DNA from 2 places in the Bacillus sp. LJBS17 genome. Region 1 is predicted to be linked to the other one. Evidence: predicted binding sites of a transcription regulator. Region 1 holds the regulator's gene; the other holds the start of a gene.

Region 1 (5,534 bases):
GGAATATAAGACCTTGGGTCTTATAAACAGAACGTTCCCTGTCTTGTTTAGTTTTGAAGGATCATTCCTTCGAAACGTGTTCTTTGAAAACTAGATAACAGTAGACATCACATTCAATTAGTAACACAAGATATCACATAGTGATTCTTTTTAACGGTTAAGTTAGAAAGGGCGCACGGTGGATGCCTTGGCACTAGGAGCCGATGAAGGACGGGACGAACACCGATATGCTTCGGGGAGCTGTAAGCAAGCTTTGATCCGGAGATTTCCGAATGGGGAAACCCACCACTCGTAATGGAGTGGTATCCATATCTGAATTCATAGGATATGAGAAGGCAGACCCGGGGAACTGAAACATCTAAGTACCCGGAGGAAGAGAAAGCAAATGCGATTCCCTGAGTAGCGGCGAGCGAAACGGGATTAGCCCAAACCAAGAGGCTTGCCTCTTGGGGTTGTAGGACACTCTGTACGGAGTTACAAAGGAACGAGGTAGATGAAGAGGTCTGGAAAGGCCGCCATAGGAGGTAACAGCCCTGTAGTCAAAACTTCGTTCTCTCCTGAGTGGATCCTGAGTACGGCGGAACACGTGAAATTCCGTCGGAATCCGGGAGGACCATCTCCCAAGGCTAAATACTCCCTAGTGACCGATAGTGAACCAGTACCGTGAGGGAAAGGTGAAAAGCACCCCGGAAGGGGAGTGAAAGAGATCCTGAAACCGTGTGCCTACAAGTAGTCAGAGCCCGTTAACGGGTGATGGCGTGCCTTTTGTAGAATGAACCGGCGAGTTACGATCCCGTGCAAGGTTAAGCAGAAGATGCGGAGCCGCAGCGAAAGCGAGTCTGAATAGGGCGCATGAGTACGTGGTCGTAGACCCGAAACCAGGTGATCTACCCATGTCCAGGGTGAAGTTCAGGTAACACTGAATGGAGGCCCGAACCCACGCACGTTGAAAAGTGCGGGGATGAGGTGTGGGTAGGGGTGAAATGCCAATCGAACCTGGAGATAGCTGGTTCTCTCCGAAATAGCTTTAGGGCTAGCCTCAAGGTAAGAGTCTTGGAGGTAGAGCACTGATTGGACTAGGGGCCCCTACCGGGTTACCGAATTCAGTCAAACTCCGAATGCCAATGACTTATCCTTGGGAGTCAGACTGCGAGTGATAAGATCCGTAGTCGAAAGGGAAACAGCCCAGACCGCCAGCTAAGGTCCCAAAGTATACGTTAAGTGGAAAAGGATGTGGAGTTGCTTAGACAACCAGGATGTTGGCTTAGAAGCAGCCACCATTTAAAGAGTGCGTAATAGCTCACTGGTCGAGTGACTCTGCGCCGAAAATGTACCGGGGCTAAACGTATCACCGAAGCTGCGGACTGTTCTTCGAACAGTGGTAGGAGAGCGTTCTAAGGGCTGTGAAGCCAGACCGGAAGGACTGGTGGAGCGCTTAGAAGTGAGAATGCCGGTATGAGTAGCGAAAGAGGGGTGAGAATCCCCTCCACCGAATGCCTAAGGTTTCCTGAGGAAGGCTCGTCCGCTCAGGGTTAGTCGGGACCTAAGCCGAGTACGAAAGGCGTAGGCGATGGACAACAGGTTGATATTCCTGTACCACCTCCTCACCATTTGAGCAATGGGGGGACGCAGGAGGATAGGGTAAGCGCGGTATTGGATATCCGCGTCCAAGCAGTTAGGCTGGGAAATAGGCAAATCCGTTTCCCATAAGGCTGAGCTGTGATGGCGAGCGAAATATAGTAGCGAAGTTCCTGATTCCACACTGCCAAGAAAAGCCTCTAGCGAGGTGAGAGGTGCCCGTACCGCAAACCGACACAGGTAGGCGAGGAGAGAATCCTAAGGTGATCGAGAGAACTCTCGTTAAGGAACTCGGCAAAATGACCCCGTAACTTCGGGAGAAGGGGTGCTCTGTTAGGGTGCAAGCCCGAGAGAGCCGCAGTGAATAGGCCCAGGCGACTGTTTAGCAAAAACACAGGTCTCTGCGAAGCCGTAAGGCGAAGTATAGGGGCTGACGCCTGCCCGGTGCTGGAAGGTTAAGAGGAGCGCTTAGCGTAAGCGAAGGTGCGAATTGAAGCCCCAGTAAACGGCGGTACGTAACTATAACGGTCCTAAGGTAGCGAAATTCCTTGTCGGGTAAGTTCCGACCCGCACGAAAGGCGCAACGATCTGGGCACTGTCTCAACGAGAGACTCGGTGAAATTATAGTACCTGTGAAGATGCAGGTTACCCGCGACAGGACGGAAAGACCCCGTGGAGCTTTACTGCAGCCTGATATTGAATGTTGGTACAGCTTGTACAGGATAGGTAGGAGCCTTGGAAACCGGAGCGCCAGCTTCGGTGGAGGCATCGGTGGGATACTACCCTGGCTGTATTGACCTTCTAACCCGCCGCCCTTATCGGGCGGGGAGACAGTGTCAGGTGGGCAGTTTGACTGGGGCGGTCGCCTCCTAAAAGGTAACGGAGGCGCCCAAAGGTTCCCTCAGAATGGTTGGAAATCATTCGCAGAGTGTAAAGGCACAAGGGAGCTTGACTGCGAGACCTACAAGTCGAGCAGGGACGAAAGTCGGGCTTAGTGATCCGGTGGTTCCGCATGGAAGGTACATCGCTCAACGGATAAAAGCTACCCCGGGGATAACAGGCTTATCTCCCCCAAGAGTCCACATCGACGGGGAGGTTTGGCACCTCGATGTCGGCTCATCGCATCCTGGGGCTGTAGTCGGTCCCAAGGGTTGGGCTGTTCGCCCATTAAAGCGGTACGCGAGCTGGGTTCAGAACGTCGTGAGACAGTTCGGTCCCTATCCGTCGCGGGCGCAGGAAATTTGAGAGGAGCTGTCCTTAGTACGAGAGGACCGGGATGGACGCACCGCTGGTGTACCAGTTGTTCTGCCAAGGGCATCGCTGGGTAGCTATGTGCGGACGGGATAAGTGCTGAAAGCATCTAAGCATGAAGCCCCCCTCAAGATGAGATTTCCCATTCCGCAAGGAAGTAAGATCCCTGAAAGATGATCAGGTTGATAGGTCTGAGGTGGAAGTGTGGCGACACATGGAGCTGACAGATACTAATCGATCGAGGACTTAACCATATTTTTGAATGATGTCACACCTGTTATCTAGTTTTGAGAGAACACTCTCAATTTGTTTGGTGGCGATAGCGAAGAGGTCACACCCGTTCCCATACCGAACACGGAAGTTAAGCTCTTCAGCGCCGATGGTAGTCGGGGGTTTCCCCCTGTGAGAGTAGGACGCCGCCAAGCAAGCTTAAACCCAGCTCATTGAGCTGGGTTTTTTGTATTTTGGTTTATTGGTATCATAAAATTCCACTTAACTGTATAATATAATAACTTTATACCGAATTTTAAATCAGCAATCAGGTTTTGTGGACCGGGAAAATGGAAATAATAAAGGATAGAGCGAGAAAGTTGAAAATTCTCGAGAAACGGCTTATAGTAAGATTATAGTCAAATATAGTCAAAGTCAGTAAAGGAGGGGGTTGAGTGGGACATAATATTTCTGACATCATTGAACAATATTTAAAACGAGTGTTAGATCAAAATGGCAAGGAAATTTTAGAGATTAAACGAAGTGAAATTGCAGATAAATTTCAATGCGTTCCTTCCCAAATAAATTATGTCATCAACACCAGATTTACAAGCGAAAGAGGATATATTGTTGAGAGCAAACGCGGGGGCGGCGGTTACATCAGAATCATTAAAATTAAAATGAACAATGAAGTTGTCCTGATCAATAATATAATTTCTCAAATTAATACCCATTTGTCTCAAGCAGCCTCTGATGACATTATTTTAAGGCTATTAGAAGACAAGGTAATTTCAGAAAGAGAAGCAAAAATGATGGTCAGCGTAATGGACCGCTCAGTTTTACACATTGACTTACCTGAACGTGATGAATTAAGAGCGAGAATGATGAAGGCAATGCTGACTTCTTTAAAATTAAAATAAGCGGGTGAAAAGATTGATTTGTCAAGAGTGCCACGAGAGACCAGCCACTTTTCACTTTACAAAGGTTGTTAACGGAGAAAAAATAGAAGTTCATATTTGTGAACAATGTGCCAAAGAAAATAGTGATTCATATGGTATAAGTGCAAATCAGGGTTTCTCTATTCATAATTTACTTTCGGGTTTACTGAACATGGATTCTTCATTTCAAAATGCAGGAACTCAAATGTTCAGTCACTCGGAGCAAATATCTGCTTGTCCGAAATGCGGAATGACTTTTCAGCAATTCAGAAAAATTGGCCGTTTTGGATGTTCTGAATGTTACAAAACATTTCATAGCAACATTACACCAATCCTACGTAAAGTGCACAGCGGAAACACTGTGCATGCAGGTAAGATACCGAAACGAATAGGCGGCAATCTTCATGTCAGACGGCAGATTGATATGCTAAAAAAGGAATTAGAATCCTTAATCCATCAAGAAGAATTTGAAAATGCAGCTCATGTAAGAGATCAAATTCGTTCATTAGAACAATCACTCAAAAGTACAGATAGTGAGGAGGAACAGGAGTAATGTCGCTAAAGCATTTTATTCAGGACGCACTAAGCAGTTGGATGAAGCAGAAAGGACCTGAAAGTGACATTGTACTCAGCAGCCGCATACGTTTAGCAAGGAACTTTGAGCATATTCGGTTCCCTACGCGGTATTCCAATGAAGAAGCCTCATCCATCATACAGCAATTTGAAGATCAGTTTTCAGAGCAAGAAATTCCCGAAATCGGCAAATTTGTTTTGATTAGAATGAATGATGCACAGCCTTTAGAGAAGCGTGTACTTGTTGAAAAACATCTAATCAGTCCGAATTTGACAGAGTCTCCTTTTGGCGGCTGTTTGCTTTCTGAAAATGAGGAAGTAAGCGTCATGCTAAATGAAGAGGACCATATTAGAATTCAGTGTCTTTTCCCTGGATTTCAGCTTTTAGAAGCAATGAAAGCCGCAAACCAGGTCGACGACTGGATTGAAGAAAAAGTTGATTATGCATTCAATGAGCAAAGAGGATACTTAACCAGCTGTCCTACAAACGTAGGTACAGGTTTAAGGGCTTCGGTCATGATGCATCTGCCGGCACTGGTTTTAACTAGGCAAATAAATCGAATTATACCGGCAATTAATCAATTAGGCTTAGTTGTTAGAGGAATTTATGGGGAAGGCAGCGAAGCAGTAGGGAATATCTTTCAAATTTCAAATCAGATCACGCTTGGTAAGTCAGAGCAGGATATTGTAGAGGATCTTAACAGTGTTGCTGCTCAGTTGATTGAACAAGAACGATCTGCCCGAGAAGCGATTTATCAAACTTCTAAAATCGAACTTGAGGATCGGGTATATCGGTCTTATGGGGTCTTGTCTAATTGCCGGATGATAGAATCGAAAGAAACTGCAAAGTGCCTTTCAGATGTTCGGTTAGGCATAGACCTAGGCATTATAAAAGGACTTTCAAGCAACATACTTAACGAACTTATGATTTTGACGCAGCCAGGATTTTTACAGCAATACTCGGGAGGCGCTTTGCGTCCGAAC
Region 2 (5,534 bases), 780 kb from region 1:
CACTTCTCGAAACGAAAAAATAAGTATATGATCCATGGCGTTACAGGGCCGAATGAATACGAAAACAACGTTAACAACAATTGGTATACGAATGTCATTGCGGCTTGGACGTTGGAGTATACTCTACAAAGTCTCGAAAGTATCTCAGCGGAGAAACGCCGCCTTCTGGATGTGCTGGAAGAAGAATTGAAAGTCTGGAGAGAAATCATCCAGCACATGTACTATCCATTTAGTGAAGAACTGCAAATTTTCGTTCAGCATGACACGTTCTTGGACAAAGACCTGCAAACAGTTGACGAATTAGATCCAGCGGAACGGCCTCTTTACCAGAATTGGTCATGGGACAAGATTCTCCGTTCCAATTTTATTAAGCAGGCAGATGTTCTCCAAGGCATTTATCTTTTTAATGACCGTTTTACAATGGAAGAAAAACGGAGAAACTTTGAATTTTATGAGCCAATGACTGTTCATGAATCAAGCCTATCGCCCTCTGTCCATGCGATTCTTGCAGCCGAACTCAAGCTGGAAAAGAAAGCGCTCGAATTATATAAGCGCACAGCAAGGCTTGATCTTGATAATTACAATCATGATACGGAAGAAGGCTTGCATATTACTTCAATGACGGGTAGCTGGCTGGCAATCGTTCATGGCTTTGCAGGCATGCGCACCGCGAATGAGACGCTGTCATTTGCTCCGTTTTTGCCGAAAGAATGGGACGAATATTCATTCAACATCAATTATCGAAATCGATTAATCAATGTGACGGTTAACGAAAAGCGCGTTATTTTTGAGCTTGTAAAAGGCGAGCCGCTGCACATGAACGTTTATGAGGAGCCAGTTGTCCTACAGGGACGATGTGAAAGGAGAACGCCTAATGAGTGAATGGTGGAAAGAAGCTGTCGTTTATCAAATTTACCCGCGCAGTTTTTATGATGCCAATGGAGATGGATTCGGAGATTTGCAAGGTGTGATTCAAAAGCTGGATTACATCAAAAATCTCGGGGCGGATGTCATCTGGCTCTCCCCGGTATTTGATTCCCCGCAGGATGACAACGGATATGATATCAGCGATTACAAAAACATGTACGAAAAGTTTGGGACAAATGAAGATATGTTTCAGCTGATTGATGAAGCCCATAAACGCGGAATGAAAATCGTCATGGATTTGGTCGTGAACCACACATCAGATGAGCATGCTTGGTTTGCTGAAAGCCGCAAGTCGAAGGACAATCCTTACCGGGATTATTATTTTTGGAAAGATCCTAAATCGGACGGCTCAGAGCCGAATAATTGGGGATCGATCTTTTCAGGCTCAGCGTGGACATACGATGAAGGAACAGGGCAGTATTATTTGCACTACTTTTCGAAAAAACAGCCTGATTTAAATTGGGAAAACGAAGCCGTTCGCCGGGAAGTTTATGATGTAATGAGATTCTGGATGGATAGAGGCGTTGACGGCTGGCGGATGGATGTGATCGGCTCTATTTCTAAATACACCGATTTTCCGGACTACGAAACGGATCACAGCCGCAGCTATATTGTTGGCCGTTATCACTCTAACGGCCCACGTCTTCATGAGTTTATTCAAGAGATGAACAGGGAAGTGCTTTCTCATTACGACTGCATGACAGTCGGAGAGGCAAACGGCTCTGATATTGAAGAGGCGAAAAAGTACACAGATGCAAGCAGGCAAGAGCTGAATATGATCTTTACATTTGAACATATGGATATTGATACAGAACAAAACTCGCCAAATGGGAAATGGCAGATCAAGCCGTTTGATTTGATTGCTTTAAAAAAGACGATGACAAGGTGGCAGACCGGGTTAATGAATGTCGGCTGGAATACCCTTTATTTTGAGAACCATGACCAGCCGAGGGTTATTTCCCGCTGGGGCAATGACGGGAAGCTGCGTAAGGAATGTGCGAAGGCATTTGCAACGGTTTTGCACGGCATGAAAGGAACGCCGTTTATTTACCAGGGAGAAGAAATCGGCATGGTCAACAGCGATATGCCGCTGGAGATGTATGATGATCTTGAAATAAAGAATGCATATCGTGAACTAGTCGTCGAAAACAAAACGATGTCAGAAAAAGAGTTTGTCAAAGCCGTGATGATAAAAGGAAGGGATCATGCGAGAACACCGATGCAGTGGGATGCCGGAAAACATGCGGGATTCACAGCCGGAGACCCGTGGATACCGGTAAATTCCCGCTATCAAGATATCAATGTGAAAGAGTCCTTGAAAGATCAAGATTCGATTTTCTTTTACTATCAGAAGCTCATTCAATTACGAAAGCAATATAAGATTATGATATATGGCGATTATCAGCTTTTGCAGGAGAATGATCCGCAGGTCTTTTCTTACCTTCGAGAATATCAAGGGGAAAAGCTTCTTGTCGTTGTGAATTTATCGGAAGAAAAGGCTCTGTTCGTAGCGCCTCCAGAACTGATTCATGAGCGTTGGAAAGTGCTGATTTCAAACTATCCGCAGGAGCGGGCTGACTTAAAGAGTATTAGCCTCAAACCTTATGAAGCTGTGATGGGCATTAGTATATGAAAGCGGTCATTTTTGATTTAGACGGAGTGATAACAGATACTGCTGAATATCATTTTCTCGCTTGGAAGCACGTCGCAGAACAAATCAATATTCCCTTTGACAGAGACATGAATGAAAGGCTAAAAGGAATCAGCAGAGAAGAGTCACTTGAAAGCATATTGATCTTTGGCGGTGCGGAAACAAAGTATACAAATGCGGAGAAACAAGAGCTTATGCATCGGAAAAATCACAATTATCAAACGCTGATCAGCAAATTGACGCCGGAAGATCTTTTACCGGGGATTGGCAGGCTCCTATGTCAATTGAAAAACGAAAATATAAAAATCGGGTTAGCATCTTCAAGTCGCAATGCTCCTAAGATTTTAAGACGTTTGGCAATTATCGATGATTTTGATGCCATTGTTGATCCGACGACTCTTGCGAAGGGGAAGCCTGATCCTGACATCTTTTTAACAGCTGCAGCGATGCTCGATGTTTCCCCTGCTGATTGCGCGGCAATAGAAGACGCAGAAGCAGGCATTTCTGCAATCAAATCTGCGGGGATGTTTGCGGTTGGTGTCGGTCAAGGACAGCCGATGCTTGGTGCTGATCTAGTTGTGAGGCAGACGAGTGATCTAACACTTGAGCTGTTACACGAGGAATGGGAGCAGTTTAGAATCAAAAGTGTTTAAATGAAAAAAACCTGCAAGAGACGCAGCTCTTGCAGGTTGTGTTATTACTTTTTGTCTTCTGTGTGAGTCAAAATTTTGTCAATCAGGCCGTATTCAAGCGCTTCTTCAGCAGACTTGAAGTTATCACGGTCTGTGTCACGTTCGATCACTTCAAGCGGCTGGCCAGTACGTTCAGCTAGGACTTTGTTTAATTTGTCGCGAAGCAAGAGAATGCGTTTCGCAGCAATTTCAATTTCTGTCGCTTGACCTTGCGCACCGCCAAGAGGCTGGTGAATCATGACTTCACTGTTTGGAAGTGCATAGCGTTTGCCTTTTTCGCCGGCTGCAAGCAGGAACGCGCCCATTGACGCAGCCATACCGATACAAATTGTAGATACCTTCGGCTTAATAAACTGCATGGTATCATAGATCGCCATACCGGCTGTAATAGAGCCGCCCGGGCTGTTGATGTAAAGAGAAATTTCTTTTTCAGGGTCTTCTGCTGCTAAGAATAAAAGCTGTGACACGATGGAGTTCGCAACGTTGTCATCAATCGCAGATCCAAGCATGATGATACGATCCTTTAATAGACGAGAATAAATGTCATACGCTCTTTCTCCGCGGTTCGTTTGTTCAATGACTGTAGGTATTAAATTCATAATGCTCCTCCTTCACCTTTTAGGTAAGTATGTAGTTACATGATACATTTTTGGTCAATAAAGGTCAAACAAAAAGCTGGCCTAATATGCAAAGTCGTCTCTTTTTCCCATTTTCCCCAAAAATACAGGGGTTCAAACCATCGTATGTCAGATTGCCAATTAAGATGCTTTGTCTATTTAAAAAACGGCCTCTCGAAATAGAGGGTTGTTATTTGAATGGAATTATCGTATAATTAGTTGTGCTGACGTTCTCATAACGCAGTCATTCTGCGCTCGTAGCTCAGTTGGATAGAGCGGTGGTTTCCGGTACCACGTCTGTCGGGGGTTCGAATCCCTCCGAGCGCGTCCAATAGAACAACAGGAAAGACAAGGGTTTGGCGATTTGCCACTCTTGTCTTTTTTGTTTTGGTTCATAAATTTTTCTTGCTGCAACATAAATTTTCCTTCTCTCGGGCACGTTATGGAATGTATGCGATATTGAATTTGCGAGGAGGATGAACATGGGTATTTTAAGCGGAAATCCGCAGGATGAACCGATGCATTACGGTGAGGTATTCGGCTTGTGGAGTTATGTGATGGCGGGCAATAAAATGGTCGGCAATTACCAAATGCTATTGAATCATGTCGGTGATGACGACCTGAAGAAACTGCTTCGTGAGTCTATTGAGAAATGCCAAGATGAAATCAAACAGGTCAGCACGATCCTGAAAGAAAACGGGGTGGCGCTGCCGCCGGCTTCTCCTGAACCGCCGACAGCAGATCTTAACGACATTCCGCCTGGCGCACGGTTTCTCGATCCGGATGTGGCGGCCTCCGCGGCAGCAGAAAATGCTGCAGGTCTGGTGACATGCAGCAAAATGATGGGGCAATCGATTCGTGAGGATATTGCCATGATGTTTGGGCAATTTCATATGTCGAAAGCGGCAACCGGCGCAAAATACTTAAGGCTGCTAAAAAACAAAGGCTGGCTCATCCCACCGCCGCTTCATCTTCAAAAACATCACGAAGCTTAATGGCAAAGGCATATACAGCTGTATATGCCTTGATTTTATGAAGATGACGTAAGACGCAGGCCGATGACGCCAGCTAGGATAAGGCAAAGTGAAATCACCTGTGAAAGCTGAAACCGCTCCTTAAACCAGATGAGCCCGACCGCCGAAACACCAATGCTTCCAATGCCAGTCCAGACGGCATATGCGACTCCGGCAGGCAGGACGATCATCGCTTGGGAAAGGCAGTAAAAGGATAAGCCGAATCCAACAGTCATCACAATGATTGGCCATTTTTTTCTTGTTCCGTCTATATATTTCATGGCAATGGCAGCTATAATTTCTTCTATGCCGGCAATCACTAATAAAAACCATGCCATTATTGTTCACCTCCCGGCTGAGATTCGCTTTCTTTCGTAAATAATTTCATTCCTAAAATGCCAGCCAGCAATAAAGCTAAAAAGAACATTTGGGCTGCTGAGAAGGATTCGCCCAGAACAATTCCAGTCAGATATGTTCCGACGGTTCCGATTCCCACAAACACAGTGTACGCCGCGGCCATCGGGATTTTTTGATAAGAGCGGATCAACAGGATAAAGCTGACCGCGATTAAGATAAAAATGATGATCCAATCCAAAAGCGAATCGGCATGTTTGAGGGAAGAGGCCCAAACAAC

What was found. The regulator CtsR, encoded in region 1, represses protease genes until heat stress. The targets are predictions, from matches to a motif close to ATGGTCAATAAAGGTCAAACA.
Region 2: a site for CtsR is predicted at 3,920-3,940, ahead of clpP (ATP-dependent Clp endopeptidase proteolytic subunit ClpP). Genes of this name have one in related genera too.

Annotation. Positions count from the first base shown of each region.
Region 1 is NZ_CP079759.1:97,395-102,928, forward strand. It holds rRNA gene KXZ66_RS00550 (23S ribosomal RNA) at 156-3,083, shown strand; rRNA gene rrf (5S ribosomal RNA) at 3,139-3,254, shown strand; gene ctsR (transcriptional regulator CtsR) at 3,495-3,959, shown strand; gene mcsA (protein-arginine kinase activator protein McsA) at 3,973-4,530, shown strand; gene KXZ66_RS00570 (protein-arginine kinase McsB) at 4,530-5,534, shown strand, end outside.
Region 2 is NZ_CP079759.1:3,499,898-3,505,431, reverse strand. It holds gene mdxK (maltose phosphorylase) at 1-882, shown strand, start outside; gene malL (oligo-1,6-glucosidase) at 875-2,560, shown strand; gene pgmB (beta-phosphoglucomutase) at 2,557-3,231, shown strand; gene clpP (ATP-dependent Clp endopeptidase proteolytic subunit ClpP) at 3,276-3,869, opposite strand; tRNA gene KXZ66_RS18180 (tRNA-Arg) at 4,139-4,214, shown strand; gene KXZ66_RS18175 (DUF3231 family protein) at 4,370-4,882, shown strand; gene KXZ66_RS18170 (QacE family quaternary ammonium compound efflux SMR transporter) at 4,918-5,238, opposite strand; gene KXZ66_RS18165 (SMR family transporter) at 5,238-5,534, opposite strand, start outside.